4 regions of the Corallincola platygyrae genome follow, and region 3 is predicted to be linked to each of the others. Evidence: predicted binding sites of a transcription regulator. Region 3 holds the regulator's gene; each other region holds the start of a gene.

What was found. Region 3 encodes FliA, which starts transcription of late flagellar genes. Its sites were predicted from a motif close to CTAAAGNTNNNNNNNNNNNNGCCGATA; they were not measured.
Region 1: ABEA14_RS12410 (flagellinolysin) is a predicted target of FliA. The motif match lies at 1,936-1,962, and genes of this name have one in related genera.
Region 2: ABEA14_RS14490 (DUF5610 domain-containing protein) is a predicted target of FliA. The motif match lies at 1,414-1,440, and genes of this name have one in related genera.
Region 4: ABEA14_RS12565 (VC2046/SO_2500 family protein) is a predicted target of FliA. The motif match lies at 2,145-2,171, and genes of this name have one in related genera.

What each region holds. Positions count from the first base shown of each region.
Region 1 is NZ_BAABLI010000014.1:253,825-257,741, reverse strand. It holds gene ABEA14_RS12420 (DUF6351 family protein) at 1-1,331, opposite strand, end outside; gene ABEA14_RS12415 (hypothetical protein) at 1,548-1,739, opposite strand; gene ABEA14_RS12410 (flagellinolysin) at 2,004-3,785, shown strand; gene efpL (elongation factor P-like protein EfpL) at 3,799-3,917, opposite strand, start outside.
Region 2 is NZ_BAABLI010000016.1:100,209-104,125, reverse strand. It holds gene ABEA14_RS14490 (DUF5610 domain-containing protein) at 31-1,341, opposite strand; gene ABEA14_RS14485 (cation:proton antiporter domain-containing protein) at 1,628-2,800, shown strand; gene ABEA14_RS14480 (DUF1244 domain-containing protein) at 2,816-3,109, opposite strand; gene ylqF (ribosome biogenesis GTPase YlqF) at 3,124-3,917, opposite strand, start outside.
Region 3 is NZ_BAABLI010000004.1:376,930-380,846, reverse strand. It holds gene ABEA14_RS02355 (chemotaxis protein CheA) at 1-694, opposite strand, end outside; gene ABEA14_RS02350 (protein phosphatase CheZ) at 709-1,443, opposite strand; gene cheY (chemotaxis response regulator CheY) at 1,465-1,848, opposite strand; gene ABEA14_RS02340 (RNA polymerase sigma factor FliA) at 1,896-2,612, opposite strand; gene ABEA14_RS02335 (MinD/ParA family protein) at 2,617-3,489, opposite strand; gene flhF (flagellar biosynthesis GTPase FlhF) at 3,482-3,917, opposite strand, start outside.
Region 4 is NZ_BAABLI010000014.1:288,024-291,940, forward strand. It holds gene adhE (bifunctional acetaldehyde-CoA/alcohol dehydrogenase) at 1-1,503, shown strand, start outside; gene ABEA14_RS12565 (VC2046/SO_2500 family protein) at 1,605-2,114, opposite strand; gene ABEA14_RS12570 (response regulator) at 2,269-3,900, shown strand.

The DNA of each region.
Region 1 (3,917 bases), on a different contig from region 3:
AACAGTGCAACCATGTCTTCCCAGTAAGTCCAGTTTACGGCTGCCTTGGTGTTATCTGAGTAATAGTTACGAAGATAGGTCTGCTTCGGGTTGTGAACCAGAGAGGTTAGGCCAAACCAGCCATTGTGACATTCACTGTTGCCGTCGGGATACTCTGGCCATACTCCAGCAGCTAACTGGTTTATGGGCTGGAGCCATGCATACCTATGTATATGTCCCTGCTTGGTGTTAACACCGAGTATGGAACGCCTGAGATTCCAGTCACTCCACTTATCTCTATCAAACGAGGTGATAGCAAAATAGTGCTCAATCAGTTCACAATCTAATCCATAAATGGTTTGCGAGATCATGTCTGGGTAACTGTAAAGGGGGAGGGCGGCATCGATGATGCCGGGTTTATTTTGGGCGATCAGGTATTGCGCTAGTCCACCACCAGAGCCTCCTACACCCACTGTATATAATGGATTACCGTAAATGCTGGTGAACTGCCGCTTTACTCTGGTTGCGGTGTCTTCGGCCAGCAACATGTTATAGGTATAACTTGTTCGATTGGCTGTGGATGTGACGACAGCATATCCTTTGGCCAGTTGCGCAGCACGTCGCTCAATAATGCCACGCATACGCAGTTTGCCCTGACGAAAGCCAATCCCCGATCCCCCTTTGAATTGGTAAATCAGGCGCTTATTCCAAAGCTGAGATGAATCACGCTCAGGGGCTGCAGGCCAAACGACTGGCATCGCGATCATGTACAGATAGCGATTTATGCTGCCCGTCTCGACACGGATAATGAAGGGGACATCTTCTCCTCCCAGGTTAACTCTCATTATGTCATTCGAGTCGGGGGCTGACTCAAGTTCGAACGGCTTAAATTCGCCTTCTGTGTTTTGAAAAAAGTATCGAAGGGAGGTCTTTATCAAACAATCTTTACTATACCCGATCACATGATTGTTATTTTCGGGAGGGTACTGTTCGTAGACTGGGACGCCTAAGCCTTGCTGGTTATCAACGAGTGGTTGGCCAAGTTTGGAATCTACTGTCATGCAAAAGAAGGGATGTTGATTGTCACCTGCATAGAGGGGAATGTCAGGGCCCACACCACCCAGAGGAACAGGGAAGGTAAAAGTTTCTTCCGGTCGCGGTGTGTCGCGGATATGTGTGGTTACATTCCGATAGAGTGGGGTGATTCTATCTGATTCCGGGAAGTCGTTTACCTGTCGTAGTTGATATTTGTCTGCGTATGTCAGCCATTGCAAGCCATAAAGTAGTACCAACAAAGCCACGATTAACCAAACAAAACTCTTAAAAGAAAAAGGGAAGTAGCGACCCGCCATAACTTACTCCAGCGAAACAAGCGTCAGTGTAAGTATGGACAAAGCCAGCTTTGTAATGAGTACGGAATAACGAAGGTCTCCTGGCAAGTCAGCCAAAAGGTACGCGTAAACAAGGAGTTGTTGTTTTAAGAAAGATAAGGAATAAAAAAGAGAGAAAAAAGTTAAGCGCGATAAGTAGCGTCTGCCACACCTCTTAAGAGGCAGACGGAGCCTTAACTATAAAATCAGTTGGTTTGTTTTCCTGCTTTGATTGACCAAGTCTTCAACCAAAGAAAGGATTCCGGCAGACAGTACTAAAACTGAGGTGAGAACTGCCAGAGTTTGTGATTCGGTCAACCACATAAATAAAAACCATAATCCAGCTGCAAGAAGGATGGACTTGAGAAAGTTTTTAATACCTTTTTTCATCGCTTTTAGTCTTACTAATTGGTGAGTAGGTGTGGCTATTTTGGTACTTGCTTGCGCTTAAGTAAAACCTGAATCGCCAGTAATCATCAGGCTTGCGAGGACACGCACATTCCAATATCTGTTTGTGATCTAAGTTAGTTTCTATTTTTTAATTGCTAATTCAGTATGAGCTGGATCTTGGTTTGTGACTTTTATCTAAAGGTTGATTATGTGCATGCCGACATAGTGTGAGAGCTGTCACTATTGTAGCCAGAGATCTGCCATTTGATTTCATCTTTACAAACCAACAGCAATGTACTGTTTAGCCAAAACGCGTTGAGCAACGCCAGCCGAGGCTTGAGCGAGTCGTTTGCACGTTTATCTTCTGGGCTGCGCATAAATACTGCTGCTGACGATGCTGCTGGTTTGCAGTTATCAAATCGCATAACTGCAAAGATCGATGGATTTGCTGTTGCTACAAGAAACGTCAATGACGGCGCAGCTATGCTGCGCACCGCAGAAGGAGCTTTGCAGGAAATCACCAACTCAATCCAACGTGTACGAGAATTAAGTATTCAAGCAGCTAACGGTGTATACAGCCGCGAGGACCGTCAGTCGCTGCAAGAGGAAGCGAGTCAGCTTCTCAAGGAAGTTGACCGAATAAACGAAACTACGCGTTTTGGCGACACTAAGTTGTTTGATAATGGTTCGGGTTATCTTTTTGATGTGTCTGAGCGCAATATTTTGCAGGGTCTGAGAAAGAGTTACCTTCAAGAGTCCACCATTATTCTGGGAGATCAGTTAGGTTTGTTTGGTGGAGGGGAACTTTTAACTGTCGACCTTGAGCATGTTGATGGACAGAACGGTACGTTAGCGTTTGTCGAATACCAGAATGTGCCCGGTGATCCTGCGAAAGAGTTACGCCTTGTTGTTGATATGGATGATTTTGGCAATGGTTTTGATAACGGGCTAACCGGCGACAACCTGATTAGATTGGACGAAACAATCTTGCATGAGATGACTCACGGCGTAATGGCAGTGAATATGGACCTGTCCACCAAATCGACGTGGTTTGTTGAGGGTTCTGCTGAAGTTGTACGGGGTGCAGATACACGCCTTGCCAATGACATTGAGAATATCCCGGGAGGGTTAAGCGCGATAAGAGATGAGCTTCTAAATAATTGGCAGGGCAATACTGGACAGCCATCCACGGACCTTGAGGTAGCCGCAGTATATTCCGGTGGCTACGTTGTAATGCGATACATTCACGAGAGAACCAACGGCACTGGCATTGAAACAATGATGCAGTCCTTGAAAGAGGGCGCAACTCTTGATGAAGCCATTGCAGAGACCGGCCGTTGGGCTAGTGAGGCCGGCCTTTTTACTGAACTCGGCGCCGGTAATACATTTAATGACGTCGTTAATGATGAGATGAACATCTATAACGAGGATAACGGGGCTCTCGGTGGTTTTGATGCTGATGGTGGTGACGTTCGCCAAAATACGATGCGCGGTTTAGGCACCGGTAGCAGCTCCGGCTCTGAAGGCTTTTTGGAACGTTTTATCGAAAACGACGATGATTTTGATGGCACCGACTATGATGTCACTAACTTCCATGACCCCCAGTTTAGTTATGTTCGCCTTGAGTCGTACCAGACCGAAATCAATGGTGCCGGCGGCAGAACCGTTTCTTTTCAAGCCGGTGCCGATGCCTTTCAACTGATAGAAGCAACACTGGGAACATTTAGCACAGAAAACCTGGGCCTTGATGAAGTTGATTTAGTCGACAACGCTCAGTTTGCCATTATTGCAGCAGACGACGCGTTGCGAGTCGTCGATAAACAGCGTAGCCTATTTGGAGCCGTAATAAATCGTTTTGAAAGCACGTTGAACAGTATGGCAATCAGTAGGGAGAATCTATCTGACAGTCGTTCTCGACAGCGTGATACTGACTTTGCTTTCGAGACGGCAGAACTTGTTAAGAAGCAGATTCAGGTTCAAGCGAGTACCAGTATGCTTGGACAGGCTAACCAGCAGTGGCAAAGTGTTTTGTCACTGCTCGGATAGATATTTACCTGGTTTAGTCCGCTCGCGACATAAACTTTTTGTCTGCGGTATTAATCCTGATCTTATCGCCGGGGGCAATGTATTCAGGTACCTGAACTATTAGTCCTGTAGCAAACTCAGCTGGCTTAGTAC
Region 2 (3,917 bases), on a different contig from region 3:
GCTTCCAAATGGAGTCATTCATCTCTGAATTCAAGCCTGCTCATTGCCTTCAAGCTTGGCAATGGCATCCAGCAGTCGTTGATTGAAAGATTGGAACCTTTCTGCAGCTTGCTCATCTTCAGGACGTAAGAATGGCAGAATTTTCTCAGCTATCTGATCTATCGAATCAGTTGCATCATCTTCCCGCTCATTAAACAGACTTTCACTCTGCTCAATCAGTTCTTTAAACTGTTTGATGTATTCACTCAGCGGCTCCATCACATCATAAAGAGATTCACCGCTGCGGGTGGGGCCTCGGTCTGAAGCTGGCTGGTCCTGAACCTGTTGATACACCTTGGCCACGGCAACAGTTTGAGTTTGTTCAAGGTTCATTGAGAAAGAGGCTATCTGCGAGTCATCAAAACCTAGCTCATTGGCTTTATCAAACGCCGCATCGAAATCTCCCGCAAAAAAGGCATCAGCGACACCCGCGACCTGATTGATAAAATCGGTGATAGCGGCGAGCTCATCTTCACTTAAATCTCCTTCAACAGAGAAGGAGAAGCCAAATGACTGTTCGTTGCTATAGCTCGAAATCAGCGCTTCACCATTGTCATTGGAGGCGTATCCCATACCCAGCGAGCTGGCCTGGAGAGCATCAAAGCTGATAGAGATCTTGTCACCTTCCTGAGTCATCAGCTCTAAAGAGGCACTATTTTCAATGCGATAAGAAGCGGACTGTCCAACCAGCTGTGCACCTGAGAAATCGCCACCAGAGCTATAACTCTGAGTACTGCTGCTTCTGGTTACTTCAACTTGTGGACCAGCTTCCGCTGGCACACCAAACAGCTCTTGTTCAAACTCACCAAGACGGTTTTGAATCATGTCATAGCTCTTGTCTATGCCATTGTTGAGCTCTTCGCTCATCATGCCCATCTCTTCCAGTTCGTCTTTGGCTTCGCCAAATCCCTGCTCAACGCCAGCATAAGCCTGCTGCATCATATCCTGCAGATACTCGTCGCTTTCACCACGCTCTTTGGCCTGCATCACAGCTTTTTCAATGTAGGAGGTGACATTGTTCGCAACCAATTCAAAATCAAATCCACCGGTATCTTCAACATCAGCAGGCTCACTTGCTGAAGTTGAATTGGCCATCGGCAAGTTACGGAAAACGGCATCCGACAGCGAACGCATTGCAACTTGGAATGGCGAGCGAAGGCTAACTGACTCGCCAGGCTGAGACGATACGAGCCCTGGCATGGACTTAGCTCCACCCAAGTTATCTGCAATAGACTGGCCGGGACGATTAGCCTGTCCAGGCTGCGGACGCAGCAGATTGATCATGTCAGGGATTTTATTCATGGTTAACGCCTTCTACGCATGCAAAGGCCTTTCACCCTTGCTTAAACTCTGTACGCAACTGTACACGTAGGTTATCGGAAAGATTTGTACAATCTTTAGCCTTTTTTTGTTATTTGTCTAACTAACTGATGCTAAATGCTTTTATTTCTCGCTGTTGATGCAAAATGAGTAGTGTCTGGGTAAAAAGCATGATTCACATCACCCTATGTTTGCGGGTATGCTCAGTAAATAAGGATGTGGTGAGCAAGGTTCAGGTGTTGCTGCCATAAAAAAGGCGGGGTCAGCCATGCAGATAAGTGCAGATGCCATTGTGATACAGCTATCCATGATTGTGGTCAGCGCCGCGATCATTGGTACGGCATTTCTCTATGCCCGACAGCCTATTATTCTCGCCTATATTTTTGCCGGAATTATGATTGGCCCTTCAGGTTTCGACCTGTTCCCCGATGCCAATAACATTGAACAGATCTCCCACGTCGGCGTTATCCTGCTGCTATTTCTGCTTGGTCTGCACCTGCAACCAAGAAAGCTCCTGTTACTGTTTCAAAAAACCGCGCTGGTAACCTTAGGCACGTCTCTGCTGTTTTTCTCCGCCAGCTTCTTGTTTGCGCTCGGTATGGGCATGGCAATAAAAGAGGCTTTGGTGATAGGCGCAGCCCTGATGTTCTCAAGCACGGTTATTGGACTGAAACTTATCCCCACAACCGCATTGCATCACAAGCACATAGGTGAGGTGATGACCAGCGTGCTGCTGATGCAGGATATTCTCGCGATTATGGTGATCCTGTTTCTCAATGTCGACAGTGGCGAAGGCATGGTGTTCACTTTCGGACTGCTATTAGTGAAATTGGCCGTGATGGCCGTACTGGCATTTGCAGGCGTACGTTTTATCGTATTGCCGTTGTTCCGGCGTTTCGATGTGATCCAAGAGTACACCTTCGTTACAACGCTCGCCTGGTGCTTACTTTGGGCGGAGACAGCTCACCAGATTGGCCTTTCATATGAGATGGGGGCATTTATCGCAGGATTGTCTATTGCGGTAAGTCAGGTGGCGATGGCAATTGCTGAACACCTTAAACCACTGCGAGAGTTTTTCCTTATCCTGTTCTTCTTTGCCATCGGCGCAGAGTTTGATGCCACCATGGCGCCCTTCCTCATGTTATCTGGCTTTTGCTTTGGTGTGGTGCTGGTTGGCCTTAAAGCGCTCAGCTTTAAACATGCGTTTCTGCGCTCAGGTGAATCTTTGCCAATATCACAACAATTGGGCGTGAGACTGGGACAGGCCAGCGAGTTTTCTATGCTGGTAGCATTCTCAGCACTCTCAAGCGGTGTGTTATCACAGCAAGGGGCCACCCTGATTCAGTCGGCCACCATTGCTACTTTTATCTTCTCTACCTACTGGGTTGTGAAACGGTATCCAACACCAATTTCAAGCAAACCCAAGTTGCGTAGAGACTGAACCAGCATTAACGGGTCAGTCTTGACCCTGTTGCAACGCTTCAAACTTAGCGAGTTGTTCCGGCGTAGCCGGTTTTTGGTGCTTCTCTTTCCATTCGCTGTATGGCATCCCATAAACCGCTTCTCTTGCCTGGTCATAGTCCATGCCCACACCACGTGATTCAGCTTCAGCCATCATCCATTTCGACAGGCAGTTGCGGCAAAAGCCAGCTAAATTCATCAGTTCAATATTCTGGACATCTTTTCGACTGTCCAGATGATCAAGTAAACGACGAAGTACCGCCGCTTCAATTTCTGTATTCACGTCCACATTTCTCCCCTGCGTTATCTGCGCCCTTTAAACTTGGCCTTGCGTTGTGCCTTTTTATCAGCCTTTTCAGCCCGAACTCGCTCTACCTCAGCTTCTTCTGCCGTCACCATTTCCGGTGTTTCCATCGTGATCTTACCGACAGTGCCAGCACGCAGTTCATGGAGCAACAGATCGGCGGCTTTATTCATCTCTACCTTGCCACCTGAGCGCAAACATCCCCGGCGGCGACCAATCTCTTCAAGTAGGTCCCAGCCAGTTTGAGGCAGTTGGTCTATACCATAGCGTTTCTGAATCAACGTTGGATAAGCTTCCAATAAATAATCCGCCGCAAACATGCCGACATCATCTGACTCGATGGCAGTGTCTTTTACAGCACCTGTGACAGCTAAACGATAACCGCTGTTTTCGTTCTCAACCTTAGGCCACAGCATTCCCGGTGTGTCGGTAAGCACCACGCCATTTTGCAGATTAATACGCTGCTGAGCCTTGGTAACTGCAGGTTCATTACCCGTCTTAGCAATAATGCGACCGGCTAGCAGGTTAATGGTGGTGGACTTACCCACGTTCGGTATGCCCATGATGATGGCACGAATATTTTTACCCATCTGATCTCGGTGAGGCACTAATTTACGGCATGTCTCTATCAGGGCTTTAACCTCTGCAGGCTGTTGTGTGGTGACCGGAAGCGCTCTTACACCCGTCTCCTGCTCAAGAAAATCAACCCACCGAGAGGTCAGGTCAGGATCAGCCAAATCACGCTTATTAAGAAGCTTAATGACCGGCTTATCACCGCGGAGTTTAGTGATCA
Region 3 (3,917 bases):
CAGCAGATTTAGCCGGAGCAGCGGGCGCTGCAGGCGCACCACCATGTTGGCCCTTGCCATGCAGTTGATCGAGCAGAGCCTCGAATTCGTCGTCGGTGATATCCCCATCATCTGATGCGGCAGGAGCAGCACTATCAGTCGTTGGGCCACCACCTGGACCGTGCAGCTCATCCAACAGCGCTTCGAACTCATCCTCTGAGATCTCGTCTATGCTGCCTTCTGCGCGGTGCTGCTCAGCCTCCACAACTTCGGGGTCGACAGTTTCTTCAACTGCAGGCTCAGGTTCAGCTGCCGACTCTTCACCTTCCGGCTCGCTGAGGCGATGAAGCTCTTCAAGTAACTCGGGGTCTGCTGGGGTTAACTCCTCACGGGCTTGAACCTGGGCAAACATCTCATTGACACTGTCCAACGCCTGCAGGATCACATCCATCAGCTCTGGCGTTACCTGGCGCTTACCCTGGCGCAAAACGTCAAAAACGTTTTCAGCACCGTGACAAGCATCAACAAGTTCCGCCAATGAAAGGAAACCGGCTCCACCTTTTACGGTGTGGAAACCACGGAAGATGGCGTTCAACAGATCAGCATCTTCTGGGTTGTTTTCCAAATCAACCAACTGCTCTTGCAGCTGTTCAAGAATTTCTGCGGCTTCTACCAGGAAGTCCTGGAGGATGTCCTCATCAACTTCAAACCCCATGGGCGCCTTTCCCCTTAAAATCCGAGACTTGATAGGAGGTCGTCTACGTCATCCTGGTTGGAGACTACGTCCTCTCTTTGTTCCGCATCAACGATAGGTCCTTCGGCAGTGATGGCGGTTTTTTCTTGGCTATCATCGGCCTTCTCAGGTGCTCCGAATACCGTCAACAGATGGATGAGATTGTCTTCCACCTCTCTAACCAATTCGATAACCCGACGAATAACTTGTCCTGTAAGGTCCTGAAAATCCTGGGCCATTAGCACTTCAGTTAACCTTTCTCTTAGCACCTCTGAATCCTTTTCGGCAGAAGTCAGGAAATCATTAAGGCTATGGCACAACTCTTTGAACTGACCCAGTTCAATCTGTCGCTCCATCAATGATTTCCAGGCTGGCATCAGGGTGCCCAGCTCGCTATTTAGACGGTCCGCAATAGGCAGACTTGCGTCAACCGCATCCATGGTGCGATTTGCTGCATCTTCCGTCTTTTCAAGTACATAGTTCAGACGCTGCTGTGCGTCAGGCATGTCTTCGGTTGCGAGTGTTCCTAAACGAGGATCTAATTGAAAATCTTGCAATGCGTCGTGAAGTTGACGTGTCAACTTACCGACTTCAGAAAATAAGTCACTGGAAAAAGCCGGGTGAGAAGAGGCCAGCAACTGCTGTGCTTTGTCTTCTTCGCCGCTTTCTAGATGCGATACCAGTGCACGAGCCTGCTCAAGCGTAAGGCTTGGCAGATTTGAATCAGCCATGAAGCTCCCCTCGTCAGTCTCTTAACCGAGACGCTCAAAGACTTTGTCGAGCTTCTCTTTCAGGGTCGCGGCGGTGAATGGCTTAACAATGTAACCATTTACGCCAGCCTGGGCGGCTGCAACAATCTGCTCTTTCTTCGCTTCTGCTGTCACCATCAGTACAGGCAAACTTTTCAGTTTGTCATCCGCACGAATAGCGCGCAACAGATCGATCCCCTGCATTCCTGGCATGTTCCAATCGGTAACAACAAAATCAAAGTCACCACCTTGCAACATAGGCAGTGCGGTACTGCCATCATCAGCTTCATGAGTATTGTTGAAGCCAAGATCCCGCAACAAATTCTTGATGATACGTCTCATCGTCGAAAAATCATCAACAATGAGAATCTTCATGCTTGTATCCAAGACGCCCTCCAGTGAGCTTTACCGTGGTACGTTATTGACCCTCAGGGTCAGTTAGTCCAATTGTTCAATCTGGCTTTAAGCCGATGCATCGACTGCGAATGGATCTGGCTGACGCGAGACTCGCTCACACCCAGCACTTCCCCGATCTCTCGCAGATTTAGCTCTTCATCATAGTAGAGCGATAACACCAGCGCTTCCCGCTCTGGCAAGCTTTTGATGGCGGTCACTAAGGCTGCTTGGAAGCGCTCAGATTCTATGCCTTCAAAAGGTAGGCTCCGTGCCGAATCTTGATCTCCGCTTATCACATCCTCGGAAACGCCGAGGTCTTCTAAGCCTATGATCTTTCCAGTACTTACTTCATTAAGGATATGATGGTAGTCCTGTACCGTGATATCAAGTTTTTGCGCGATTTCTGTGTCCGTTGCATCACGTCCAAGTTGCTGTTCGAGATCTGCGATCGCTTCTGCGACTTTTCGGCTGTTGCGATGGACAGATCTTGGTGCCCAATCGCCCTTCCTGATTTCGTCCAGCATGGCGCCTCGGATTCGAATACCAGCAAAGGTTTCGAAGCTCGCGCCTTTTGAACCATCATAATTCTTGCTTGCTTCCAGCAGGCCGATCATGCCGGATTGAATGAGGTCATCCAGTTGAACACTGGCGGGCAACCGCCCTTTCAGGTGATGCGCAATTCGCTTGACCAATCCAGCGTGCTGTTCAACGATGGTCTGACGTTGTTCTGCTATATAGGCAGCCGCTTTATTCACGCAACTATTCTTCGATTGTTTCAGGGTTCTGCAGCAGTTGTTCGATAAAGAACTCCAGGTGACCAGTTGGCTGAGACGGTATTGGCCAATTAACAGCCTTGGCCGCTAAAGTTCTGAACGCAATGGACGCTGCAGATTTAGGAAACGCATCTGCAACAACCTGCTGCTTACGAACCGCCTTTCTTACATTTTCATCAAAAGGCACGGTAGCAACCAGCTCCAGCGCCACATCTAAGAATCGGTCGGTTACCCGGGTAAGCTTAGCAAATAATTCTTGCCCTTCTCGCAGAGAGCGCACCATGTTTGCCACGATCTTAAAGCGAAAAACACCATGCTCACGGCTCAATAATTTAATTAATGCGTATGCGTCAGTGATAGAGGTTGGTTCGTCACACACGACAACCATCACATCTTGCGCGGCACGAGCAAAGCTCAGCACCATTTCTGAAATACCTGCCGCGGTATCAACAAGAAGAACGTCGAACTGGGTTCTCAATTCACTGAACGCACGAATCAATCCTGCGTGCTCAGTTTGAGACAGCTCAACCATAGACTGGGTGCCTGACGAAGCGGGCACAATCTTGATGCCCTTAGGGCCTTCGAGCAGGATATCTTCCAGCTCAACTTCACCAGACAAAACGTGAGACAAGTTATGTTCAACACGTAGACCTAACATTACGTCTACGTTCGCTAACCCAAGGTCAGCGTCTAAAACAAGTACACGTTTTCCCTGCTCGGCCATCGCTACAGCCGTATTAATAGATACGTTGGTTTTACCTACGCCACCTTTACCTCCGGTGACAGCGATTACTTTTACCATCTGAGCGCGATTCATTTTTCTTAAACCACTCGCCTGGTCGGAAAACATGTTAGTCATATAATTCTGAATTGATCTCACTGAATGTATCAGTTGTCCAGAGGTAACCTTCCTCTTGGCTGGTACTTTCCATCAGCTCTGTCGCCCTCGTCACAAGATAGCGTGGATCTGCGACCTGAATATCTTCGGGGACTCGTTGTCCGTCAGTAAGATACCCGATAGGTAAGGCGTTTTGAATTGTGACACTCAGAATTTCGCCCAAACTCAAACATTCATCAAGTTTGGTGAAAATGCAACCAGCAAGCGGGATGCGACGGAAATGAGATACCGCTTCCTGAAGAACCTGACGCTGAGATGTAGCGGAAAGCACCAAATAGTTTTTGATTTCATGTTCGCTGCCATCCATTAGCGTTTGCAGCTGTTCAGTCAGACGCGTATCTCGCTGGCCCATGCCTGCGGTATCAATCAGTACTAACGAACGATTGCGA
Region 4 (3,917 bases), on a different contig from region 3:
AAGATGAAGACTGCACGTATTCTGGTGAATACGCCTTCTTCTCACGGTGGTATTGGTGACCTTTACAACTTCGACCTTGCGCCTTCACTGACCCTGGGTTGTGGTTCTTGGGGTGGTAACGCCATCTCTGAAAACGTAGGTCCTAAGCACCTGATTAACAAGAAAGTTGTTGCTAAGCGAGCTGAAAACATGTTGTGGCATAAACTACCTAAGTCTATCTACTTCCGTCGTGGCTCTCTGCCAATCGCTATGGACGATCTGGACGGCAAGAAACGTGCTCTGATCGTTACCGATAGCTTCCTGTTCAACAACGGTTATGTTGATGACCTGCGTGCCATCCTTAAAGATAAGGGCATGGAAGTTGAAGTATTCTACGAAGTAGAAGCGGATCCTACACTGAGCGTTGTAAACAAAGGTGCTGACGTTTGTCGCACTTACCAGCCTGACGTAATTCTGGCTGTGGGCGGTGGTTCTCCAATGGACGCTGCGAAGATCATGTGGGTAATGTACGAGCACCCAGAAACTGACTTCGCTGACCTGTCTATGCGCTTTATGGATATCCGTAAGCGTATCTACAAGTTCCCTAAGATGGGTACCAAAGCTGAGCTGGTATGTATCACTACCACTTCAGGTACAGGTTCAGAAGTTACTCCGTTCGCTGTTGTTACCGATGACCAGACTGGTCAGAAGTACCCTCTGGCTGACTACGAGCTGACGCCTAACATGGCAGTTGTTGACGCCAACCTGGTTATGGATATGCCTAAGTCTCTGTGTGCGTTCGGTGGTTATGACGCTGTAACTCACGCAATGGAAGCTTATGTATCTGTACTGGCTAACGAATACTCTGATGGTCAGGCTCTGCAAGCACTTAAGCTGCTTCAGCACTACCTGCCTAGCTCTTATAAGAACGGCAAGGCTGACGCTGTTGCCCGTGAGAAGGTTCACAACGCCGCGACTATCGCTGGTATCGCGTTTGCGAACTCTTTCCTGGGTGTGTGTCACTCAATGGCTCACAAACTGGGTGCTGAGTTCCACATTCCTCATGGTCTGGCAAACGCCCTGCTTCTGGCTAACACTGTTCGCTTTAACGCGACAAACACGCCTACCAAGCAAACTGCGTTCTCTCAGTACGACCGTCCTAAGGCACGTGCTCGCTACGCTGAAGTGGCTGACCACTTGGGTCTGGGTGGTAAGAACACCGAAGAGAAAGTTAACAACCTGCTGACTTGGTTGGAAGAACTGAAAGTTGAGCTGAACATCCCACTGTCTATCCAAGACGCTGGTGTTGATGAAGCAGCCTTCATGGCCAAAGTTGACCAGCTTGCAGTTGATGCGTTCGACGACCAGTGTACTGGTGCGAACCCACGCTACCCTCTGATCAGCGAACTGAAGCAAGTTCTTATCGATTCTTTCTACGGCCGTCCGTACCAAGAAGGCGAAGACAGTGCTGATGCCTTAGCTAAATCTCAAAAAGCTAAGAAAGCACCTGCTAAGAAAAAGTAATTAGCAGCCGCTAAGAATAAAAAAGCCCGCTTAATGCGGGCTTTTTTATTAATTTTTTAAAACAAAGCTGCTTGTACATAAGCCAACTTCGCTGGGACTGTTTACGCTGCGACGGGCTTTGAGTGCAGCTGATTGAGCAGGGATATCATTGGCTCGTCAGCAGGATATGTTCTTTCAGTAGGCTTTGCTGGGTTTTGTTTCCAATGCGGCAAGATAGCTTTAATGTCAGCAGATATACCATCATCATTTTCAGACTTGCCTACAAGCGGCTGTGGCATTAATGCGTCAGCTAACCTTAGATCCGCCAATGAAGCTTCTGCTTTACGTAACTGATGATACAAGCCAAGTTTTTCGTCGATAGCGTCATCAGCGTAAAGCGGTTTGGGGGGAGTAAGTTGAAGTGCACGCCGCAGCGAAGCATCGGTTGCATCGGCTTCTCTTTGTTGAGTATTAGCAAACGAGAATTGCGGCTGATCCGTTACGTCATCAGAGAGCATTGCCAACAGAAGGGAAAACTTAGCACTATCGCTACTGGCTATCGCATAATTCAGCGATTGACCAAGCTCCAGCTCGTTTACTACCCATGTTGAATTGACCTGATTGGACTGCACAATTCTACCCGTTTCACTTTGTTAACTAGTTGTCGGCAAGCTCCATAAAATCTTTAATCAAATTTAGTTTTGCGGTGATCCATGCCCCTTACTGCACCATGTCGCTATGCTATATTCACGCAGGAGTTAAAACGCGGTAACTCAGGGAGTTAGTTTGAAACTAAACAATTCACGCGTGCTGGTTGTTGATGACCAACGTTCATTTCAGGTCATGCTGAAAGGCATGCTGAACAATATTGGTTATACCAGCATAGATATGTGTGAGAGTGGCGAGCAAGCAGTCAAGATATGTAACGATCATGACTTCGACTTGCTGCTTGTCGACTACAACTTAGGTATGAACAAGAAAAATGGGCGGCAACTGCTGGAAGAGCTGCGCGCAAAATCCCTGATCACCACGGAAGCTATTTTCATTATTGTCACCGGCGAAAACAGTCGTGCAATGGTGTTAGGCGCCATTGAAAACCAGCCCGATGATTACATAATGAAGCCCTTCTCTCAGCGCCAACTTAGTTCTCGTATCGAGCGCGCCTATCACAAGCGCCAGGCAATGCAGCCGATTCTCACCAAGCTGGCCGATCAGGACGATAAGGGGGCAATCGAAGCCTGCCACAAACTCATCACAACTGGCGGCAAGTACAGCGCCCACTGCAAGAACCTGCTGGCGGAACTGTTTTGTAAAACCGGTCAATATGAGGAGTCGGAGAAATTCCTGAAGTCGCTACTTGCCGAAAGAGATATCTCGTGGGCAAAAGTCGCACTAGCCCGCAGCTTAATCGGCATGTCTCGTTTTGAAGAAGCAAAAGAGCTTCTTGAAGAGCTTCTTGTTGTGCACCCTCAGCTGTTGGATGCTCATGACCTAAAAGCCAAAGCACTGTATGGGCTATCCGAACCAGCACTTGCACTTCAATCACTGCAAGACGCAGCGGATATCTCTCCATACTCAATTGAGCGTCAACAACAAATTGCCACTATCGCAAAAGAGGTCGGCGAAAAAACCTTAGCGCAAGAAACGTATCAAAACATCTATGAGTTAAGTAAGCGCTCTCTTCATCATGATATAGAGCACTTACTTAACTATGTCCGGAACACCTTTGAAGCGTCAGAGAGCGCAGAAGAAGCCCCTAAACGACATAAATTCCATCACGAAGCGATGAACTGTTTACACCGAGCAAAACAAGACAACTTGTATGGTGACTTCGACTTCGCAACCTTTGAGGGTTTATGCCAGGCCAAGCTTGAAGCAAACAAAGGTGAGCTGATTAAGGCAAAGAAATCCTACTATCAGGCGGTCAAGCCATTCTCCGACTTAGGCGTAGAGGGTATTCCAAAGGAGTTTCTGGGAGAGAGTTTGATTACGTTAGGCAGGATTGGTGAGTTTGAGGAGATGATGCAGACTGCAAACCGAATGAATAACGAAAAGGAATTGGGGAATTTTGCCGCTACTGCTTTGGAAAATTTTCAGAAAGATGAAGAGCAGCACGAGCGTGTTGCGCAGTTCAGACAGTGCTACCTTGATGGTTCTAATGCGTACGATAACGGTGACTATTCAGCGGCTGCGAAAGCCTTTAGAACGGCACTGAGTTTAGCTCCAACCAATACAGGTGCTGCGCTAAACTTGATCCAATCTATGCTGCAACAATGTCGGAATGATAAAAAACCGCAAGCAACGCTTAGTGAGTGTAAGGAAGTGTTCCGCTTGCTCGATGGTGTACAACTACCCAAGCAGCACAAAACTCGATACAGCGACCTTAAACAAACCTACAACAAGATGATGCAAAAATAGAAATTCTGTTTCTCATT